Regions from separate parts of the Halanaerobium sp. ST460_2HS_T2 genome, predicted to be linked through region 1. Evidence: riboswitches for the same ligand, from Rfam matches in the RefSeq annotation. Region 1 holds a riboswitch; each other region holds the start of a gene.

What was found. Region 1 has a riboswitch for cyclic di-GMP ahead of DFR80_RS05965 (hypothetical protein). Riboswitches for the same ligand answer to the same signal wherever they lie in the genome.
Region 2: another riboswitch for cyclic di-GMP. It lies ahead of DFR80_RS00850 (sensor domain-containing diguanylate cyclase); the one in region 1 lies ahead of DFR80_RS05965 (hypothetical protein).
Region 3: another riboswitch for cyclic di-GMP. It lies ahead of DFR80_RS07565 (cache and HAMP domain-containing protein); the one in region 1 lies ahead of DFR80_RS05965 (hypothetical protein).
Region 4: another riboswitch for cyclic di-GMP. It lies ahead of DFR80_RS04820 (hypothetical protein); the one in region 1 lies ahead of DFR80_RS05965 (hypothetical protein).

The regions. Positions count from the first base shown of each region.
Region 1 covers NZ_QPJF01000009.1:62,966-68,643, forward strand. The annotation lists gene DFR80_RS05955 (pyruvate carboxylase) at 1-1,098, shown strand, start outside; gene DFR80_RS05960 (DUF4870 domain-containing protein) at 1,317-1,676, shown strand; gene DFR80_RS05965 (hypothetical protein) at 1,789-2,034, opposite strand; cyclic di-GMP riboswitch class I at 2,076-2,150, opposite strand; gene DFR80_RS05970 (hypothetical protein) at 2,314-2,781, shown strand; gene DFR80_RS05975 (DNA repair exonuclease) at 2,797-4,113, shown strand; gene DFR80_RS05980 (AAA family ATPase) at 4,114-5,678, shown strand, end outside.
Region 2 covers NZ_QPJF01000001.1:181,615-187,292, reverse strand. The annotation lists gene purH (bifunctional phosphoribosylaminoimidazolecarboxamide formyltransferase/IMP cyclohydrolase) at 1-1,190, shown strand, start outside; cyclic di-GMP riboswitch class I at 1,503-1,593, shown strand; gene DFR80_RS00850 (sensor domain-containing diguanylate cyclase) at 1,714-2,874, shown strand; gene DFR80_RS00845 (response regulator) at 3,195-3,557, shown strand; gene DFR80_RS00840 (DtxR family transcriptional regulator) at 4,079-4,756, shown strand; gene DFR80_RS00835 (FeoA family protein) at 4,762-4,992, shown strand; gene feoB (ferrous iron transport protein B) at 4,992-5,678, shown strand, end outside.
Region 3 covers NZ_QPJF01000013.1:18,927-24,604, forward strand. The annotation lists gene DFR80_RS07560 (methyl-accepting chemotaxis protein) at 1-334, opposite strand, end outside; gene DFR80_RS07565 (cache and HAMP domain-containing protein) at 404-1,582, opposite strand; cyclic di-GMP riboswitch class I at 1,784-1,870, opposite strand; gene DFR80_RS07570 (sensor domain-containing diguanylate cyclase) at 1,966-3,585, opposite strand; gene DFR80_RS07575 (methyl-accepting chemotaxis protein) at 3,824-5,678, opposite strand, start outside.
Region 4 covers NZ_QPJF01000007.1:56,115-61,792, forward strand. The annotation lists gene DFR80_RS04800 (FadR/GntR family transcriptional regulator) at 1-297, opposite strand, end outside; gene DFR80_RS04805 (MBL fold metallo-hydrolase) at 316-1,134, opposite strand; gene DFR80_RS04810 (MBL fold metallo-hydrolase) at 1,285-2,400, shown strand; gene DFR80_RS04815 (DUF3006 domain-containing protein) at 2,423-2,641, shown strand; gene DFR80_RS04820 (hypothetical protein) at 2,715-3,227, opposite strand; cyclic di-GMP riboswitch class I at 3,239-3,314, opposite strand; gene DFR80_RS04825 (alkaline phosphatase) at 3,479-4,840, opposite strand; gene DFR80_RS04830 (hypothetical protein) at 5,129-5,678, shown strand, end outside.

The DNA.
Region 1 (5,678 bases):
GTAGCAGCACTTACAAATACCTATCGTGATCCAGAAATGGATATTGAAAATATTCAGAAGATCTCAAATTACTGGGGAGCAGTTAGACCTGTCTATTCCCAGTTTGAATCTGAACTTAAATCTGGAACAGCAGAAATCTATAAATATGAAATTCCTGGAGGTCAGTATTCTAACTTAAAACCACAGGTAGAAAGTGTTGGTCTCGGCCACCGCTTTAAAGAGTTTAAGGAAATGTATCGCAAGGTTAACTTTATGCTCGGTGATATTCCAAAAGTTACACCCTCCTCCAAAGTAGTAGGAGATCTGGCAATATTTATGGTGAAAAATGATCTGACACCTGATAATATCTGTCAGGAAGCTAAAAACATGGCTTTCCCGGATTCAGTCGAAGCTTACTTTAAAGGTATGCTCGGTCAGCCTCCTGGAGGTTTTCCTAAAGAACTCCAACAGCTGGTCTTAAAAGGTGAAGAGTCCATAACTGTTAGACCTGGAACTCTGCTGGAAGATTATGATTTTGAAAAAGCTGAAGCAGAGTTAAAAGAGAAATATGATTTTGAACCGACTCAAAAGGATCTCTTAGCTTATGCTCTTTATCCTAAAGTTTATACAGACTACCTTGACTATCTGGCAGAGTATGGTGATTTAAGCCATATGGGAAGTGATGTTTATTTTCATGCTTTACGTGAGGGAGAAACCAGTGAAATAAAAGTTGAGGAAGGTAAAACTCTGGTGGTTAAACTATTAGAGATTGGAAAGGTGGATGATCAGGGTTACCGCAGATTGGCCTTTGAGGTTAATGGTTTCAGAAGAGAAATTAAAGTTTATGATGAGGCAAGTACTGCTGCCTCTGATGTAAGCTCCAAGCAGATGGCTGATCCTAAAAATGAATTGGAAATTGGAGCCAGTCTTCCCGGTAATATTGTTGAAATCTTAGTTGAAGAAGGGGAAGAAGTTGAGAAAAATCAGAGTCTTGTAATTATGGAAGCCATGAAGATGGAGACTAATATTACTGCTCCAACTAATGGTACTGTGGCTGCAATCCATGCTGCAGCGGGACAGCAGCTTGAATCTGGAGAATTAATTCTGGAATTAGAGTAAACTAAAAGTTATCATCTAAATGGAATATAAAATTAGCGGCCGCCTCTTTTAAGAAATTTGAGGCGGTTTTTTAACCTGCTAAACTGCTTTTTAATTTTTATATTTTGTGTTAAAATATAAATATAAGAAATAATTAAATTTTCTGAATAAAAATTATAGAAAAAAGGGGGATAGAGATTTTATCTAGTATTTTTTGAAAGATAATAATCTCAAATATTATGTATCATAAAAAAACCAGTCTCGGTCTTGATGAAAATGTAGAAGCCATTCTGGCTTATGCCGGTATCTGGGTAACAGGTTTAATCTTTCTATTTATAGAAAAAGACAATAATCATGTTCGTTTTCATGCAATGCAGTCACTGATTACCTTTTTTTCTTTATTTATTGCTTCATCACTGGTGCTTGTAATTCCATTAATTGGAATTCTGATTTCTTCATTAATAACATTTGTGGGTACAATTCTCTGGCTTTTATTAATGTATAAGGCTTATAATGGAGAAATATTTAAACTTCCTTATGTCGGTGATCTGGCTGAGGAATTAACCTTTGGTGAAAGTTTTGAGGACAAGAGTAAATAATTAAGAGAATTATTTACTGATTATAGTATTTATTGATTATAATTTATTAAGTTTAAATAGCCTGCTTCTAAAAAGAGCCTGTAGAATTAAAACTCTACAGGCTAATTAAATTTTATTTAATTTTTTTTAACTGACCTGGAGGTAAATTACTTTCATCTGTATCATTTTCTTTGGGATCTCCAGGTGGTTGAGGATCAATACCATTTCCAATTCCATTATTCCCTTTGTCTTTGGAAGGTGGTTCTGGTTCTTCAGGATCATCAGGAGGATTGACAACAACAGCCAGAGCGGTTAAAGTGATACTAAAGATTAGAACTAAAATCAAAAAAACTGCCAGCACACGATTCCAATTTTTCATGAGCTTACCTCCTTTTAAAAGACCTTACTCCAGGGAGGAGATCTGGCAGCCTGGCGGCCCTGAATGGGTCCATGGCTTTGCGCCGCATTTTTACAAATGCTTAGCTATTTTTGCTTCTCCTTAATTATAAACTAATTATATTCCTAAAATTTGGACAAGTCAATGTAACTGCTTTACATATAAAATAATTTACAGGATTTAATTCTTTTATATAGAATTAATATTAAGAGACTAGTTTTTCTATTATATTCAAAAATATTTAAGAAAAAGGGGAATAAGATGTTAAAACCTTCTAAGAGATTTGTATATTTTACAATTCGTTTTATACTGGTCCATGTTATAACATATGTTTTTATCAGTGTAGTATTTAAAAATCTTCAGAATTATGCCAGTGCTTTTATTACGATGGATGCATTTTCTAATTTTCGTTCACCCGATTCCACAATTGTCAGGCTGGCACCTGTTTTTCAAATTTTTAGAGGAGCTTTTTTTGCTTTTATTTTATACCCTTTTTATAATACTTTAATTAAAAGTGATTATGCCTGGGTGAAAATGTTTTTTTTGATCTGGGGATTTTCTCTAATTGGCTCAGTAGCGCCAATCCCGGGTTCAATAGAAGGAATGATTTATACAAAGATGTCTCTGGTCGAACATTTAATTGGACTGCCGGAAATTACAGTACAGATTTTTGTTTTTAGTTGGTTTTTTGTAAAATGGGAAAACAGAACTGAAAGAGACTACAGCTAAGACTGGAGGAGTGTAATGCCGAAACCAATTAAATTTATACATACAGCAGATGTTCATCTTGGAAAAGAATTAAGCTGTAATGGAATAAATAATTCTAATCATAAAAATTTATTTTCTAATGCCGGCAAAATAGCTTTTGAGAACTTAGTTGAATTGGCCGTTAATGAAGAAGTTGATTTTATTGTAGTTGCTGGTGATCTCTATGATCGGGAGGCACGTTCAGTTAAGGCCAGCCGATTTTTTTTAAATCAGACTCAGTTTTTAAAAGAAAAAGGAATAGATATTTACTTGATTTCTGGTAATCATGATCCCGCTGGTATGGAAAACGAGGTTTTTGAACTTCCAGAAAATGTACATTATTTTTCTAGCGAAGAAGTAGAAGTAAAAGAATATCAAAAAGAAGGAATAACAGCTGCCAGAATTATAGGTCAATCATACAGACAAAAATTTGAGTCAAGAACAATGTACAATTTTTATACTGCTCCTGATAGTTCTATTTTTAATATTGGGCTACTGCACACAGCACTGAGCAAGGATAATAACCACTATGTTCCAGTTAATAAAGGTGAACTACTTACAAAAGATGATATTGATTACTGGGCTCTCGGACATTTACATCAGTATCAAAAAATAAATCAGCAACCTGCCATTTATTTTTCGGGAACTCTGCAGGCTCATAACATCAGCGAGGAAGGTAATAAAGGAGTAATTCTGGTTGAGGTTGATAAAAATTTAAATAGTAAAGAAAAGTTTATTTCGCTGGCGCCTGTTATCTATCTAAAACTTAAAATTAATTTAGAAAAAGAAGGATTAAAAAATATAAGTCAACTTCAAAATTTAATTACTGATGAAATTAACAAAATGAGAGATAAAATAACAAACCAAAACAGAAATAAAAATTTTCAGATTAAAGCAGTTATTATTCGTCTGCTGATTGAAGGGCGGACAGAACTGCATCAGCATGTTGAAAATAACAGAGAAGAGCTCGAAGCAAGTTTAGTCAATTATTTTCGTCAGCAAAATTACAGACATTATCCTGTTGTTTGGATCCATTCTCTTATTTTTAGAACTGCTAAAACATTACCTGATCTGAAAAGTTTAAAAAATAATAACCCACTTTACCAAAATATAAAAGAATTAATTGAGGAAAGCCTTACTGATGCAGAACTTAATCAGGAACTGCTAGCAGAATGGGGACAGATCTGGCAGGGAAATCAGGATAATGAAGATAGAGAAAACTATAAATTTTATCCAGAGAAAAAGCTGCAGCGTGAAATTTTATCCGAAGTAGAAAGAATTATAATTTCAGAGTTAATTGAGGATGGCGATTAAATGTATTATAAGAAAATATATATTAGAGATTTTGGTATTTTTAATAACCAGAATTTAGAGGGGATTTCAAAAAATTTAGTGGTAATTGGCGGTAAAAATAGAGCCGGGAAAAGTACTTTTTTAAAATTACTTCGCTACTTACCTTTTGGTCTGCCAAAAGATAATTCTATTCCTCCAGCAGTAGATAATTATTATATAGAAGCAGAACTAAAAAAAGCAGATAAAAAATTTAGCCTTTTTATAGATGGATATGCAGCTCCGAAAGTTATAGATGATGATCAGCAGGAAAAGAGTGCTTCGGAATTATTTAATAATCTTGATCAGTTGAGTTATCAACATCTTTTTAGTATCAGTTTGAATGAATTACAGGATTTAGCTAAAATTGCCAAAGGAAAAAAGAAAGAAAAACGTCTTTATTCAATTTTGCTTGGAGCAGGATTTTCAGAATTGGTAAAAGTTCCAGAAATTGCGGATAAATATTTTAATTATGCTAAAAGTATAGGCGGTAAATTAGGAGATCCTACTGTAGCATCTTTTAAACCTTATTATAATCAGATTAGAGAAGCAGAAGAAAAAAGGGATCAGGCTCTATTAGAAGTTGATGAGTTTAGACAAAAAAATAAAGATTTAAGTCAGTTTCAGAATAAGTTAAATAGTAAAAGGCGGGAAATAGAAAAACTGGAAAACCATTATATTTTAATAGACTTATTAAAAAATAATTACTCTGAATTGAAAGAAATAGTTAATTTGAGTCAAAAATTGAATAAAGTCATAAACAAAAATTCTCTCCAAACTTCTTCTCAGTTAAATAATTCAGAAATTAATGCAGAAAATACCGGTCTGCAAACAAATCTGGATCAATTTTTAATTTTTATGGAGCATGAAAGTAAAAAAATAAGAAAATTTCAGCAAAAAGAGGAGAGTCTTAAAGAAAGAATAAAAAATTATCTTCTGCAGGAGGATAAAATAGAAAAATCAAAACAGCAATTGCTGTCAGAATTAGAAAATTTAGATACCAGCTGGAATAATGGCCTGCAGCAGCTGGAGAATATTAAAGTTGATTTAATTAAAGAAAAAGATATAAATCAGAAACTCAAAAAATACCGAGATCTTAATTACGATATTGAAAAAATTGAATCAGAACTTAAAAATTTAAGCTATAAACTCGAAGAAAACAGACAGGAACTGGAAGAAATAGATTTCAAAAAACCTTCTTTGATTTTAAAACAGAGCTATTTTGTTCTGGCCCTGTCTTTTTTGACTCTGGGGTCTTCTTTTTGGATAAATATTGAGCAATTAAAATATTTTTCTTTAGTGCTGGCTCTGACAGCCTTTATTTACTACAGCTCAAATTATAGAAGTTCTAAACTGGAAAAACAGAGATTATCGAAGTTAGAAAAAGAAGAACAGTTAAATAAAAACCAGCTGCAGAATAAAGAGCTCGAATTAAAGAAAAAAACTTCTTATTTAGAGCAGGTTAGAGCTGATTTAAATAAATATGCAAAAATTTTAGGGATTTCAGAAGCTGATTATCTGTCTTTTATAGATTCATATTTAAGAGAAGT
Region 2 (5,678 bases), on a different contig from region 1:
CAACGATGATCCGTTCTGCTGCCAAAAATAATAATGATGTAGCTGTTGTGGTAGACCCGGCTGATTATGATGAACTTTTAGCAGAGATGAAGGTTGGCAGTGGTGCTTTAACAAAAACTAAAAAATTAAAGCTGGCCTATAAGGCTTTTCATCATACAGCAGAGTATGATCAGAGAATACAGAAGTATTTAGGTGAAATTGTAATGGACGAAGAAGAAAAACAGCAATTACCTGAGACACTTCTTGACCGTTATGATAAGAGAGAAGATCTTCGCTATGGAGAAAACCCTCATCAAAAAGCTGCATTTTACTTAGAAGCAGAGCAGAATGAACCTTCAATTTCGACAGCAGAAAAACTGCACGGCAAAGGAATGTCCTATAATAATATTAATGATACAGATGGTGCTTTAGAACTTGTAAAAGAATTTGAAGCTAAGCCAGCAGCTGCCGTAATTAAACATGCTAATCCCTGTGGTATGGCAACAGCTAATACGCTTAAAGATGCTTTTGTTAATGCCCATGCAGGAGATCCATTATCTGCTTTTGGTTCAATTGTGGCAGTAAATAGAAAAATTGATACTGAAACAGCTAAAGAAATTGCTGATCAGGATAAGTTTATAGAAGTTGTTATAGCTCCCGATTATGAAGAAGAGGCATTAGAAATTCTTAAAGCTAGATCTGAAAAAATGAGGATTTTAAAAACCGGTGAGCTTTCTATTAATAGAGAAAAACCTGGCTACAGTATGAAAAAGGTAACAGGGGGTCTTTTAGTTCAGGATAGAGATTTAGCTCAGACTGCTGCTGAGGATCTTAAAGTAGTGACCGAAAAAGCTCCAACTGAAGAGCAGATAAAAGACCTATTATTTTCCTGGAAGGTAGTTAAACATGTTAAATCAAATGCAATTGTAATGGCTAAAGATGAGATGGTAGTTGGTGTTGGTGCCGGTCAGATGAGCAGAGTTGACTCAATGATTATTGCCGGCCGTAAAGCTGAAGGCCGCCAGGAAGGTGGAGTTGTTGCTTCTGATGCGTTTTTCCCATTCCCTGATGCAGTAGAAAAAGCTGCCGAACTTGGCATTAAAGCAATAATTCAGCCGGGGGGTTCAATCAGAGATGAGAAGGTAATTGCAGCCTGTAACAAATTGGGAATTGCAATGGTCTTTACTGGCAAAAGGCATTTTAGACACTAAATTCACTTTATTTTAGATTAAATTTATTTTGTTGTTATAAGTAGTTATTTGGAAAAGATAATTATTAGAAAAACCCAGTTTATGCTGGGTTAATATAAATTTCCCTAATCAATTCTCCATTCTTTTTAATGGTCCCTACTCAGCCATTAAGATAAGAATGGGGAATTTTTATTTTTGTTTAAAAGTTATTAAAAATAATGCTTTATAATGATATAAATATTCATCTTTAGAAAAAATTGACTTTTAAAAAGGGATTTTTATTTTAATCTTGAATATTTATATAATAGTAGTAATTACTTTAAAATCTAATAATTTATTTAAAGGCAAAATAGTCGAAAGGCTGTGACGCAAAAATCTGAGTCTAAGGATGTTAATATTATCTATGATTGTCAGATCTGCCTCGGGAATTAATAGCCAGTGATTTTTATTGCTGGCTATTTTTGATTAAATAATAAAAATTTAATTTTTTTACTGAACTTATTGTTTTAAGTTGAGTGGATATTGAAGGAGGTCCATTTTTTTAATGAGTAAAAGAGCAGTAGATAATTTGATCGAAAAAAAGGTTAATGAAAATATTGTTAATAATCTTGAACAGAAAATCTGTTATTATAAAGACCCATATACTTATAAAATGGCAAATTTGAGTTATGCAAAATTTCTGGGAAAAGATCCTGGTGATGTAGAAAATATTTTTTGTCAGGCAAAAGATATTACAAATCACAATATTTTAGAGAATGAACTCAGGCGTAACCGAGATAGCCTGAAGCGAATAATAGTAAGTGTGAGAGATATTTCTGAGCGTAAAGAGAATAGTTTAAAATTAAAAAAATTATCCAGGGAATACGAAACTATTTTATCTAATGTTGAGAATGCAATTTTTCTAATTAATGTTGAGAGTGGTAAATTTAGATATCAGCGTTTAAACAGCTTTCATGAAAAAGCAACAGGGTTAAAAACTAAAGAAGTTGCTGGTAAAACACCGATCGAAATTTTTGGGGAAAAGGTAGGACCTGAATTAGAAAAAAAATATAGACGCTGTTTGGATAAAAAAAGCAGTATTAGTTATGAAGAAGAGCTTACTCTACCAGCGGGTAAAAGAGTATGGTTAACTAAACTAACGCCAGTAATTAATAAGGGAGAGGTAGAAAAAATTGTAGGTTCTTCACTAGATATTACAGAGAATAAAAAAAAGGAAAGAGAAATTAAATATCTTTCTTTACATGATGAAATGACTGAACTTTATAATAGAAGGTATTTTGAAAATGAAATGGAGCGCCTGGATTCGAGCAGAAAGTTACCGGTAGCAATTTTAATAGCTGATCTTGACAATTTAAAATATGTTAATGATAATTTTGGCCATCAGCAGGGTGATAATTATATAATAACTGCAGCTCAGATGATTAAAGAATCAATTAGAGGGATTGATATCGCTGCAAGAATTGGAGGAGATGAGTTTGCTCTTATTTTACCGGAGACCGACTCCGATGAAGCTGAAAAAATATGTAATCGAATTAAAGAAAAAGAAAGCGATTATTTAAAGCAAAAAAATCTAATAGAAATTTTTTCTATTTCGATTGGATATGCAGTAAAGAAAAGTGAAGAGATATCTTTAGAAGAAGTTTTTAGAAAAGCAGATAAAAGAATGTATGCTAATAAAGCAAAAAACAAATCAAAAAAGAAATAAATTTAATTGAAATCATCCCCCACTTATATCGAAAGTTTTATATAATCCTGATATCAGTAAAGAAATTTTATGTAAAATGAAAAAACTCGCCTCGGGAAAAAGGCGAGTAAAACAAGGAGAAAAGTATCTATTACTTTTATCTATGCTTAAAGCTGTCCTCTGCAACAGCTTAAAAAGGGGATAAATAAAGTATTTATCTTTTCTATATTTATAGTAACAATTATTTATTAAAAAACCTTTAAAGTAAGATTAGAAATAGATTAAATTGGAGAAATTATTTAATCTATAACTATATAACAATAAGAATAGGAGTGATTAATTTGGCAAAGGTAATGGTGGTAGATGATACAGCATTTATGCGTTTAAAGCTCAAACAAATTCTAAAGGAATTTGGACATGAAATTGTTGGTGAAGCAGAAAATGGGAAAATAGCAGTTGATAAATATAAATCACTGGATCCCGATATAGTTTTTATGGACATCACGATGCCCGAAATGGATGGTATTGAAGCGGTCAAAACGCTAAAAAAAATTGATTCTGATGTTCAAGTTGTAATTTGCAGTGCAATGGGGCAAAAAAAGATTGTACTGGAAGCAATAAAATCTGGAGCTAAAGATTTTATAGTTAAACCATTTAAAAAAGGAAAAATCGAAGAAACAATTAATAAATTAAATATACAGTAAAATATTTAAATTAGTTCTCTATCTTTTATTTAATAAATATAAAGATAGAGAATTTTTTTTAAAATGAAAAAACCCACCTCGGGAAAAAGGTGGGTAAAACAAGGAGAAAAGTATCTATTACTTTTATCTATGCTTAAAGCTGTCCTCTGCAACAGCTTCAAAAAGGGGATAACAAAGTTTATTTCTTTGCTACAATTATATAATACCAGTGGATTATTAAAAAAACTTTAAATAAAGATTAGAAAAAGATTAAAAACATATTTTAAAACTTTTTTGCGCTTCAGCATCAAATTGTAACAGGAGATTTAAAACATTTGCAGCTATCAGTAATAATTACTGATAGCTGCAATAACAGGCCTGATAGATATTTTTTTATAATATATTCTTGACAAAAGTAATTTGTTTATATATAATTTTACTTGAAGTTGAGAATCGTTTTCATTTAAAAATAATAAAGTATATCCAGTTTCATAATTTTTTTAGTATATTTTTAGGTTAACCTAAAAACGGGGGAGAAAAAATTGGAAGTAAAGTTGAATCTATCAGAATCACTGGAAGATTATTTAGAAGCTATTTTCGATTTAATTAAAGAAAATGGCTCAGCTAGAGTGACAGATATTGCAAACAGACTGCACATAGCAGCATCTTCTGTTAATCAGGGTTTAAAAAAGCTGAATCAGGAAGGTTTAGTAAGTCAGGAAAAGTATGGCCCTATAGAATTAACTAATGCTGGTTATCGTGCTGCAGAAAAAATTCGTTGTAAACATCAAATAATTTACTTATTTTTAAACCGAACACTCGGAGTAAGTGAAAAAAAAGCTGACAATGATGCCTGTGGTATAGAGCATGCTTTAAGTGAAGAAAGTTTTGAAAAAATGGTTGATTATTTAATCAAAAATAATTATTTAGCGGAACAAAATTGTGCTTTTAAACTGAAGGAGAATAAGGAGGAGAAAAAAATGACAGCAGAACAGATTATGTTAGATAAGATAAGTGTCGGTTCTAAAGCAAAGATCTTAAAGGTTCAGTCTAAAGGTCGTTTAAAAAGAAAATTAATGGATATGGGTTTAAATAGAGGAGCTCTGGTTGAAGTGAAGGGTAAAGCACCAATGGGTGATCCAATTGAAATCAGGGTCAGAGGTTACAGTTTAAGTTTACGCCAGAATGAAGCGGCAGAGATTCTGGTTAAGGAGGTTTAAGGTTGATGCCTTTAGCAATGTTAAGAGTGGGTGAGACAGCCTGTATTAAAGAAATAGTTGGCGGTAGAACTGTAAAGGGTAAATTAACGGATTTAGGATTTGTAAGTGGTAAAAAAATTAAGATTCATAGGAGTTCAGGTGGACCACTGATTGTTGCTATTGGTGATAATCGTGTTGCACTGGGACGGGGAATGGCTCATAAAGTAATAGTAGATAAAGAAGGGTGTGAAAATTAATGGCTTTAAATAAAAGTAAGAGAAAAAATAATGAAGTTAAAATTGCTCTGGCTGGCAACCCCAATTCTGGAAAGACCACTATGTTTAACGAATTGACAGGGTCCAGACAGCATGTTGGTAACTGGCCAGGGGTAACAGTTGAAAAGAAAATGGGTAGAGCTTCCTATCAGAATTACTCACTGGAGGTTATTGATCTACCGGGTACATATTCTCTGGGAGCATATTCGGATGATGAGGTAGTGGCAAGAGATTTTTTGACTACAGGAGATTATGATGTCGTTTTGAATATTATTAACTCCTCTAATCTGGATCGAAATTTATATTTTACGGTTCAGCTTTTAGAAATGGGAGTAGATTTAATTGCCGTTTTAAATATGGCTGACGAAGCTGAGAAGAAGGGAATTAAAATCAACAAAAATAAACTTGCTAAGATGCTTGGCACACCGGTTGTAGAAACAGTTGCCAGTAGAGGTAGAGGGATTGATAAGCTTCTAAAAGAAACTGTTCAAAATCGAGATTTATCTGAGGCAGCTTTAAAAATTGATTACGGCAGTGAGATAGAGGATTTAATTGCTGAGGTTCTTTCAATGCTTAGAGAATTTAATTTTACCGATCAGATTAATCAGCGCTGGGCGGCAGTTAAATTAATTGAACATGATCCAGAAGCTGTAAAACTATTGGAGAGA
Region 3 (5,678 bases), on a different contig from region 1:
CCCCAATCTGATTTGTTGCATCCTCTGATTCTTCGGCCAGCTGCCTTATCTCATCTGCAACAACTGAAAATCCACGACCAGCTTCTCCTGCTCTAGCAGCCTCAATGGCAGCATTTAGAGCTAAAAGATTGGTCTGAGCTGCTATATTGTTAATTAAATCTACTATCTCACCAATTTTATTTGACAGATCTCCTAAATTATTGATAGTATTTGCTACTTCTTTAGTATTACCTCTTACATTTTCTATCCTATCGACAGAGTTTTCTATTGAATCATTACCGTCATTAATATTATTCATAACTCTATCAGCCTGTTTTTCCATATCTTCTGACATCAATGTAACATTTTCTATCTGTTCTATCAGCTCATTAATTTTACCACTGGTTTCTTCTACCTGTGCTGACTATTCTTCAGCTCCAGATGCAACCTGTTGAATCGATTGCCCAACCTGACCTGCTGCAGTTGCCACTTCCTCACCGGAAGCAGATAATTCTTCACTGGAGGCAGAAAGATTTTCAGCAATAGCTGTAACCTTAGTTATTATTTCATTTAAATTCTCTTTCATTTTATTTAGTGAGGAAGCCAGAACTCCAACTTCATCTTTTCTAGCTATTTTGATATCTGCAACTGACAAATTTCCTTCAGCAATTTTATCTGACATCTCAGCCGCTTTAAGAATTGGGTTGGCAATATAACGGGCAATAAAATAGCTAATAATAATACCGATAATTAAAGCAATTACAGCAATCCAGATACTCATATTTCGGGATGTAACTAATTCTGCTAAAACATCGTCCTCATCTGCAGTCATAGCTACGACCCAACCCTCGAGACCAACTGGGGCATAGGCTAATTCTTTTTCCACTCCATTATATGTATATTCTCCAGTTCCAGAACCCCCTTCTATCATTTTATCAGTTAAATTTTGAAGCTCAGTTTGGCCAGTTAAAATATCTGTATTACCAATATACTGTTGATCCGGATGGGCAATTGTACGTTTTTGCTGATCAATAATCCAGCCATAACCAAAGCCATCAATCTCCATATTTTTAATTAAAGACTGTAAGTACTGGCTTTTTACTGTACCTCCAATTACTCCTGCCAGCTTATTGTTATTAATAATGGGAGCTGCGACAACTAAGACCTCATCTCCCGAAATTCTACTTTTTCTCGGTATAGAAATAGCTGGCTGTTCTGTTTTTATTACTTCCCGAAAATATTCTCGGTCAGAAATATTAATAGTACCCCCATTTAAAATGTTACCTTCTCCTGTTTTATCAACTATCAAAATTGATTCTATATTTGGATTGCTAATTTGTGATAAAAATTCTGTCTGTTCTAACCAGTTCATAGATTTTACTTTTTCTGTATTCGCAAAATCCTCTATCTGAACTTTTAAACCAGAAAGCCACTCAAAAATAATTTGAGCATTCTGCTCCGCACTATTTAAAGAGCTGTCAGCAGTGGAATCCTGAATAAGAGTGCTAATGAAATTATTAAATGCAATAGAAGTCCCCACCATCAAAACTAAAATCATAACAGCAATAATAATTGTCATCTTTCCCTTTAGGCTTGTAAACATTTTTGTCTCTCCCTTTTTATGTTTTTATTAAATAAAATTATACGGCTAATAAATTGTACTCTCCACTTTTAATTTATATAAAACCTATAACTAACCAGTAATCTTTATTAATAAAAGTAATAATTTTCCTTTTAAAATAAAAAAATAAATACCAAAGACTTATTGCCCAGTATTTATTTGATACTCTGATATTTAAAAATCAAAAGCAACCTGGCAGTCATAGATGTCAATTTCCTTAGACCCATAGCTTTGCGCCATTATTTTTCAATAATATTGCCCAATATTTAGTTAAAATTCAAGCCTATGTTAATTATATAACATAGATATATAAAATTAAATAGTTATTTTATGTCATAAAGTAACTATTTTCGACAAAAATATTTTCAACATCTATCAGCAAATTTCTGCTCATACATCCTCTGATCCGCTTTATTGTAACATCGCTTAATATTTTTAATGCTGTGATTCTGATTGGTGCAATCTGTAGTCTCATAACCAAGAGCAATAGTCAGCGGTACCGGTAAATCTTCAATTTTATTTCCCTCTTCTATTCTTGCTAAAATTCTTTCTGCTACATCATCTGCCTTCGAATAATCAGTCTCTGGCAAAATGACTGCAAATTCATCTCCACCAATTCTGGCAACAACATCCTCGGTTCGCACAGTTCTTTTAATAGCTTCAGCAGCTCTCTTAATATACCTGTCTCCCATACTGTGCCCATAAGTATCATTAATATCTTTTAATTTATTCATATCGCCAATGATTATACTGATTGGATACTGCCTGGAATTATGCAGTCTTTTTAATTCCTCATTAAAATATCTTCGATTATAAAGCCCTGTCAGTTCGTCATGATTGGATAGATATTCGATTTCTTCTGCTGCTCTTTTTTCCTGATCTATATCAATATGGATTCCTACAATTCGGACAGCATTTCCTTTTTCATCTCTGTCTGTTACTTTCCCGATATCTCTGATCCACTTCCAGTTGCCATTTTTAGTTTTTAATCTGTGTTCATTAAAATATTCTTCGCTTTGACCATTTAGATGAACTCTTATGTCTTTTAAAGCCTGGTCCCTGTCATCAGGGTGGACTAATTTCAACCAGGTATCAAGATCATTACCCAGATTAGAATATTCATATCCCAGCATCTGAGCCCAGCTTTTATTGAAATGAATATATTCTTCTTCTACATTCCAGTCCCAGACACCGATATTGGCTCCCTCAACAGCCAGCTCTAATCTTTCTTTAACTTCCTTTAACTCAAATTCTCTCTTTTTATTTTCTGTTATATTATCCAGGGCGACATAAATTAACTCACCATGCTTCTTATTTTCAACCGCAAAAACGTGGACATTACAATATTTAATCTTATTATTAACAGTATAAGAAATTTCTCTTTCCCACTCCTGGTTATGCTTAAATTTTTCTTGTGCTTGCTTTAAAACATTCGCATCTATGTTTGGTACAGCAACTTTATTTATATTTTTATTAAGAATATCAGGCTTAGATACTTCAAATATTTCTTCAAATTTTTTATTGGCATTAAGTACTTTTAGATTCTGATCTAATAAAACAATTCCTTCAAGTGAATTAGTAAATAGATTTTCAAAAATTAATTTTTGGTTTTCTAACTCTCTTTTTTGTGCTATTCGATGAGAAATATCTATAATCTCAAAAAGCATTTTTTCATTTTCTAATTTTGAATAACGAAAATTAAAATATTTATGATCACCAGCAGCAGTTATTATCTTATATGTTCTGTCGCTGGTATTATCTGCTGAATCATATTGAAAATAATCTTTTACTTTCTTTCTATATTCTGGATCGGGACAAGCTTTTTTATACCAATCATCCATTGTTTTGATCTCAGTTCTTTTATAACCGGTCATCTCTCTAATAGCTTTATTAATAAAAATAATTTTTCCCTGTTGACTGGCTACTATAATTCCTATAGATAAACTATTTATTATATCTTTTTCAAATTTAATAATGGAATCCATAAACTCACCCCTGAAATATCATTTTAATGATAATACTTATAATATTCATTCTTCATAGACCTTTAAATTCCTGTATTTATTTCTTTAATTTGTAATTTTTTAGTCTTAACCGTAATTTTTAATAAAGAAAAACCGCCCCAGAAAAGGACGGTTAAATATATTAAGTTTTAAGTTAAAATCAAAGTATATCTCTCAGCAGCCGAAAAAGTCCTGTTTTCTGTCCAGATAAATAATAATTTTATAACTCAAACTGATCCAGATCAGCCTCCAGTTTTTCAGCAATTTTAGCCAGCCTTTCTGCACTGCTTGATACTTCCTCAGTAGCTGCTAGCTGTTCTTCTCCGGTTGCTGCAACCTGCTGACTGCTAGCAGCAAATTCTTCACTTACAGAAGCAACCTCGCTCATTGAATTTTCTAGATACTCACTATTATCTGCCATTTTTTGAGCATTACTTTTAAGCCTTTTAACTATTGTTCTAAATTGATCTGATGCTGCTTCTATTTGATCAAATACTTCCTCAGTACTATTGATTGCATCAACACTTTCTTCTACAGTTTCCGCATTTTCTTCCATTCTAGAAACTGCTTTTTCCACTTCAGACTGAATTTCATTAATAATTTTAGTTATTCTCTCTGTAGCCCCGGAAGACTCTTCAGCAAGCTCTCTTATTTCATCAGCCACCACAGAAAAACCTCTGCCAGCTTCTCCCGCGCGAGCAGCCTCAATGGCTGCATTAAGTGCCAGTAAATTTGTTTGATCTGAAATATTTCCGATAAACTCTACAATCTCACCAATCTGCTTTGATAGTCTGTCTAAAGCCGAAATTGTGCTGGCCACCTCATTAGAATCCCTCTTTACTTCATTAACTCTGGTAATTGTAAGGTTAACTTTTTTATTTCCCTGTTCTATATTTTCATCCACAATTTTTGAAGCCTGATCCATCTCAAATGCGGCACTTTCCACATCTTCTATTTGATCATTTAATTCTCCCATATTATGGTTCATATCAGTAATTTGAGCTGTCTGTTCTTCAGCACCAGAGGCCAGATTCTGTACTGAGGAGCCAACATCTTCAGCGGAACGGCTGAGCTGGGTTCCCGCAGCCGAAAGTTCCTGACTGGAAGAAGCGATATCCTGTGACATTCTATCAATTTCAGTCATTGTAGACCTTAAATTGTCCTGCATCAGATTAAGAGCTCTGCTTAAATCACCAATTTCATCTGCAGATTTTACCTGTAGCTGTTCAATATTTAATTTACCAGCAGCAATTTTTTTAGCAAAGTTAACTGCATTTAAAATTGGCTTTGTTACATAACCAGCAGCAAAATAAGTAATAATCAAGGCTATCACCAGCGAAATAATAATTACAGTCGAACTTGCTATCAGCTGATCAATCAAACCTGTAAATACCTGATCCCTAGGCAGCTGGACAATAACTCCCCATCCAGTTCTTTCTACTGGAGTAAAAGAGGCAAACTTGTCTTCTCCCTGATATGTATATTCTCCACTTCCCTGGGTTCCATTTATTACCTCAGCAACTACAGAAATATTACTCAAATTTTCTTTGTTTTGAACCAGCTCAGAATCTGGATGACCAATCACCTGCCCCTGATCATTAACTACAAAAGCAAAACTGTTTTCACCCAGATTAGAATCATCAGAAATCCTGCTTAAAACACTTAAATTTATCTGAGCATAAATCATGCCTGAATTTTCGCCATCACTTCTAACTGGAACTCGATAAATTAACTCGGCTTCACCGCGGTCATTAATAAAAATATCTGAATAATCTTTTCCCTGGGCCATCAAATCATTTTCGTTTTTCACCTTAATATTTTCACTAAAAATTTCTTCGTTACCACTGTTATAAACTGCTATCCCATCAATATAACTGTTATACTCAACAGTTTTTAAGAGTAGATTTCGCATTTCTTCAGTCTGCATAGAACTTAAAATCTGAGTCCTGGCAGCTATATCAACCGGTTCTTCTGCATAATCCAGGATTCTATCTATTTCACTTTTAAAACCAAGTGCAAGTTCTAGATTGCTTTTAAAAGCTGCCTCAGTCTGGTTTTTAACACTATTGCTGAGT
Region 4 (5,678 bases), on a different contig from region 1:
TTCTTCGGCAACATTATCATTTAAAAGTAAGATAAGAGAAAGCGGATTAAAAATATCTTCATCAAAACTGTCTCGAATGAATGTACCTTCTCCCGGACGACTTTCGATCAAACCAATCATTTCCAGAGCACTAAAAGCCTCCCTGATTGAAGCTCTGCTGACTCCAAGCTGTTTTTTTAACTCCCGCTCTGAGGGGAGTTTATCTCCTCTCTGAAGTTCCCCTTCATAAATCATCTGCCTGATCTGTTCAATAACCTGTTCGTAAACTTTATTATTTTTGATCTGTTTAAATTCCATTATCTTGCCTCCAGAAAATTAAAATTCAAATCTATCACCAACTGAAGCCAGCCTGACTCTGTCTCCAAATGCTCCTTTAAATTTTACAGCTGCCACACGCCCAGTACAGTGCATTGGTGCCAGCAGCTCAAAATTAATTTCTTCAAAATAGTCAATTAAATCTTCCAACTCTTTGCTGGTAGCACGTTTAAGGTGCATTCCACCTAAAATTGCAGCAATTTTTCTATCTCCAACTTCAGCTTTAATTTCATTAATTATATTTTTTACCCCTTTATGGCTGCAGCCCAGCAGAATCACAATTCCACTCTCAGTCTCGATATATAAAGAAGTGTCATCATTAAAATGGTCAATAATTTCTTTCCCCTCTTTTTTAACTATGTATCTGGGGTTAATATATGTTTCCCGACGAGCCGAAATTTCACCTGTATTGTAAATTCCCGCTGCTGCAGTAATTGCAGTCTCAGCTGCCTCAAAGTTATTAATTTCAGATTTTTTAAGCTCTGTCCCGATAAATTCGAGCCCTCTTTCAGTATTTTTATATTTTGGCAGAAAAATATCACTGTGAGCAAATACCCTGACTTCAGGATTAATCTGCAGCAGTTTTTTTAAGCCCCCTGTATGATCATCATGACCGTGACTTAAAAAGACTGTATCAATACTTGCTAGATCTATCCCCAACTTTTCTGCATTTGAAAATAAAACCTCTCCCTGGCCCGTATCAAAAAGATATTTCTGTCCCTTATACTTAAAATAAAAGGAAAGTCCATGTTCAGCCAGTAGCTTTCTTTTTTCAACATTATTTTCTGCTAGAATAATAATTTCTAATTTTTGGCTCACTTTTATCCCCTCAATTTAAACTATAAAATTTACTTATTATAAGTATACATTGCTTATCCAGCTTTTTCAATTGAGAAAAAAGGATTATTAGTTAAAATCTAGAAATTATAAATTAGTTAAATTAATATTTTACAGAGAAAGGATACGGATATGCTTAATTTTAATCTTAGCAAAAAGAAAACAATTCTGCTGTTTTTAATTATATTATTTTGTATATTATTCACTCTTAATACCACAGCTCAAAATTTAAAAATTCATTTTATTGATGTAGGTCAGGGAGATTCAATTTTAATTGAAGAAGCAGGAGGACAGAATATACTGATTGATGGTGGTGACCGGACAGATAGTATAACTGCCAGGATTATTAGCTATCTAAAGGAACAGAAAGTTAAAAAACTGGATTATATTATTAGTACCCATCCCCATGCTGATCATATAGGGGGGCTGGTTGATATAATTAACAGCTTTGAAGTGAAAACTGTACTGGACAGCGGTAAAATACATACATCTCAAACTTATGAGAACTATCTGCTCAAAATCGATCAGGAGAATATTAATTTTAAAACACCCCGACGTGGGGATCAATTTGAAATTGGTGAAAGTAAAATTACATTTCTTCATCCTGAGGAATCATTAGAGAATTATAGTTTAAATAATTCCTCGCTGGTCTTTGTACTTGAATATGATACCCAGAAATTCTTATTTACTGGAGATATAGAAAAAAAAGTTGAAAATAAACTGCTGTCTGAATATCCTGAACTTCAGGTGAATTTGATCAAGGTACCTCATCATGGAAGTAAAACTTCCGGTTTAAAAAGCTGGATTAACAGTTTAGAACCTGAACTGGCAGTTATTCAGGTAGGGGCTGATAATCATTATGATCATCCAGCAGCAGAGATTGTGGAACTTTATCAAAAATTAGGAGCCCGGGTTTACAGAAACGACTTAAATGGTAATATTGTAGTTACAGCTGATGGAAACAATTATACAGTCAAAGTTGATCAAATTACTGATCTAAAAAATAGCAAAACTTATTCCGAAACTAAATCAGCTGCTGCTGAGAAATATAACAGTTTAATTAATATTAATACAGCCAGCGAAACTAGTTTAGACAGGCTCTGGGGTATTGGACCGGCAACAGCCGCAAAGATAATCAGTTATCGAGAAAAGAATGGCTATTTTAAAAAAATTGAAGAAATTAAAGAAGTCGATGGTATTGGTGAAGAAAAATTTAAACACTGGCAGAACAAAATTACTGTAAATTAAAAAATAAAGAAAGGATGATTTGATGAAGGTAACTGTTGATAAAATTGAAGCAGAAAAAGCAAGATTATTGATTCGCCCGGAAGAAAAGTTAGACTTTTATCTTCCCTTAAGTGAGCTACCAGAAGGAACTGAGGAAGGAAGTATTTTAAATATTGAATTTGAACTCAACAAAAATGAAAAAAAGGCTGCCCAAAAAAGAGTAGGCAACCTTTTAAACAAACTGAAAAACAAAAATAATTGATTTAATATAATACCTCCAGGTAGAAAGTCTAACTAAAAGAACTATCTACCTGAAGGTATTTTGATTACTTATTTTAGTATAAAACAGGAGTAATACTGTGTCTTAAATCAAGTTCCAAATTATTAACTGAAGCTCTATAATCAGGATCTAAAATAAACTTTAAATCAAAACTTATCTGTCTGACACCTTTTTCTCCTCTAAATTTAGCTGTGGTTGAATTCAATTTTTGCCACTCAAAATCACTTTGATCAGCTTTTTTTATCATAACAGTGGTATTTAAATTTCTATTATTTAACCGGAGATACCAATCAGCATTACTTAGAATTTCAATACTTAATCCATCTTCGATAATGATTTCTCTACTTCCACTGTAATTTGCCATCAAAAAAGTATAGTCGATATCAGCTTTATCAACTACTTCTACTCTCTGAAAAACCGGAATCCTGGCTTCAGTCTGAACACTTCGTTCAATTAAATTCTTCTTTTTAGCAGCAGCTTCAACATAATCAGTAGTAAGAAAAAAATTCAGAAATAAAATCATAAACATTAAACTAATTCCACTTATCACTCGAAATTTAAGCTTCATTTTATCCTCCTTTTAGCAGCCGGCTATCTCAAATTGAGATCCTCAGCTTTGTGTCCTTACCTCACGATAAGTTTACCTTTATTAAAAAGAGTTTCTAACTCTTTATTAACCTTAATTATATCAAGATTAGTAAATTTTTGTCAAGTTATAATTTCTGACAGCAATCTTATATAGTTATAAAATTTAAAAGTGGCAGATTAGAATCTGCCACTTTTGAGTAAAACTATTATTTTATAGATTATCTATTTATTTTACGGACGCATTGCTTCAAATAGTACTTTGGAGAATTCAGTATTTTGGATAACTCCATTGAAATCTTCAGTCTCAGGTCCAAAAGCGAAAATTGGAACTGAATTAAGTGTATGTCCACCAGTATCAGATTTTGCCCGTACATCTGCAGCAACTACGCCAACATTATTTTTTTCAGCAATAATTGATCCGATTTGCCAGCCTACTTTATATTGATAATAAAGTGAACCATCATCTTCATTTACAATATTACTATTAAACTCTCTAGCTTCTTTTTCAGTTAATTCAAGATTAGCATATTCTTTAAATACGCGCTGAATACTATCAATTGTATATGCATTTCCAGATTCAGTTTCAACTAATTTACCAGCCATATATTCCGGAGAGACTTCAATATTCATTAGAGCTTCTTTATTAATAGGTTCAGTTACAGAAAATCCTAAAGTTTCATGGTCTGCAACAACAACCACCATTGTATTCCCATTTTCTCTGGCCCAGTCAACAGCATATTTTATGCTTGCATCAAAATCAAGAGTTTCTGCTACAACTCCCGGTACATCTGCTGCATGAGCTGCATGGTCAATTCTTGCTCCTTCTGCCATCAAGAAAAATCCATCTTCATCTTCAGAAAGAACATCAATCGCTTTTGTAGTCATTTCTAAAAGACTTGGTTCTTTTGAATCTAGATCATCACGATCCTTGATATAATTCATATAAGAATCATTAAACAGGCCAAGCACTTTACCATTCATTGGCATTACTCTTTTTAATTGTTCCTTATCTGTTACATACTGATAACCCATTTTTTTAGCCTTTGCTATTAAATCTTCGCCGGCTTCTTCTTTCATAAAATCTTCTCGTCCACCACCAAGAACAACGTCTACATCGTTATCTAAAATCTGTTTTGCAATTTCTCCCCCCATACCGCGATCTTTAACAGAGGCAGCAAAAGTAGCTGGAGTAGCATCTGTAACCATATTGGTACTTATAATCCCTGTCGCTTTGTTTCTTACTTCAGCAAAATCCAATACAGAATCCAACTCTGCTCCATTTTTATTCATAGCCACAGCACCATTGTATACTTTATTACCTGTAGCCATCGCTGTACCAGCGGCAGCAGAATCAGTAACCCCTTCTGTAGAACTGGTCATCATAAGACCAACATTGGGCATCTTCATCATTTCAAGTTTATAATCCTTGTCTCCAGCCATATATCTAGTCATGTCCATCTGGCCGATTCCCATACCATCACCAATCATTAAAATGATATTCTTTACCTCAGCCTGAGCCGCTGCAGTAAAAACAAGAGAAAAAATCAGAAATAATGAAGCTACCACCATTAATCTTTTTGACTTTTTAAGCATAAATCTTAACTCCTCCTTTAAAAATTTTAGTTTGTCAGACGACTGATGTCTGTCTATTATATTTTATTCAATACAAATATTAAAAATCCTTCTTTATTTTCAGATTTTTTCATTTATTCTGATTAAATATTCTTTTTGAATATTTTTTTCTGATAATAATTCAAATTTAATCTTGTGAAACTATTGACAAGTAATAACTTAAGTGCTATAATTTTTATTGTGATATATATAACATAACAATTTATATTTTCACATCTTATATCTAAAAATTTATTAGGGGGTAAAAAAATGAAAAAAAGTTTAGTTATCTCAATGATTCTGGTTTTAGTCTTAGCATTCTCAGGAATGGCTTTTGCTACAGCCCACACTCTTAATGTTGTTGGTGGAGGAGAAAAGCAGGAAATCTCTACCGGCAGGACAATTGATGATTACGTAAATTCTTTATTAGAATTAGCTGATGCTGATGAAGCTGGGGATATCTTCTATCCAGAAAGAAATGAAGTTAAGTACCCATTTGTACCTCTTTACAAAGAGGGAGAACTTATTGGTTATGGTAGCTGGGTAAATACAATTATCTATTCTCATCCAGAAGATTTTATTGCTGTAATTGGTATGGCAAATAATTCTAAGACTGAAGAAAGCATGGCGGTAATCAAAAAATGGAAACCTCTTGATGCAAATGACCATCATCCAGAAATGAAGCAGGAAGAGTTTTTAAGCAGATATTATGGTTTAAGTCTTAAAAGTTCATTTGATCCAGAAGTAGACATAATTTCTGGTTCTACTATTTCATGTCACACATTCTACTTTGAAATGAAAAATATGCTGCTCGTTTTTG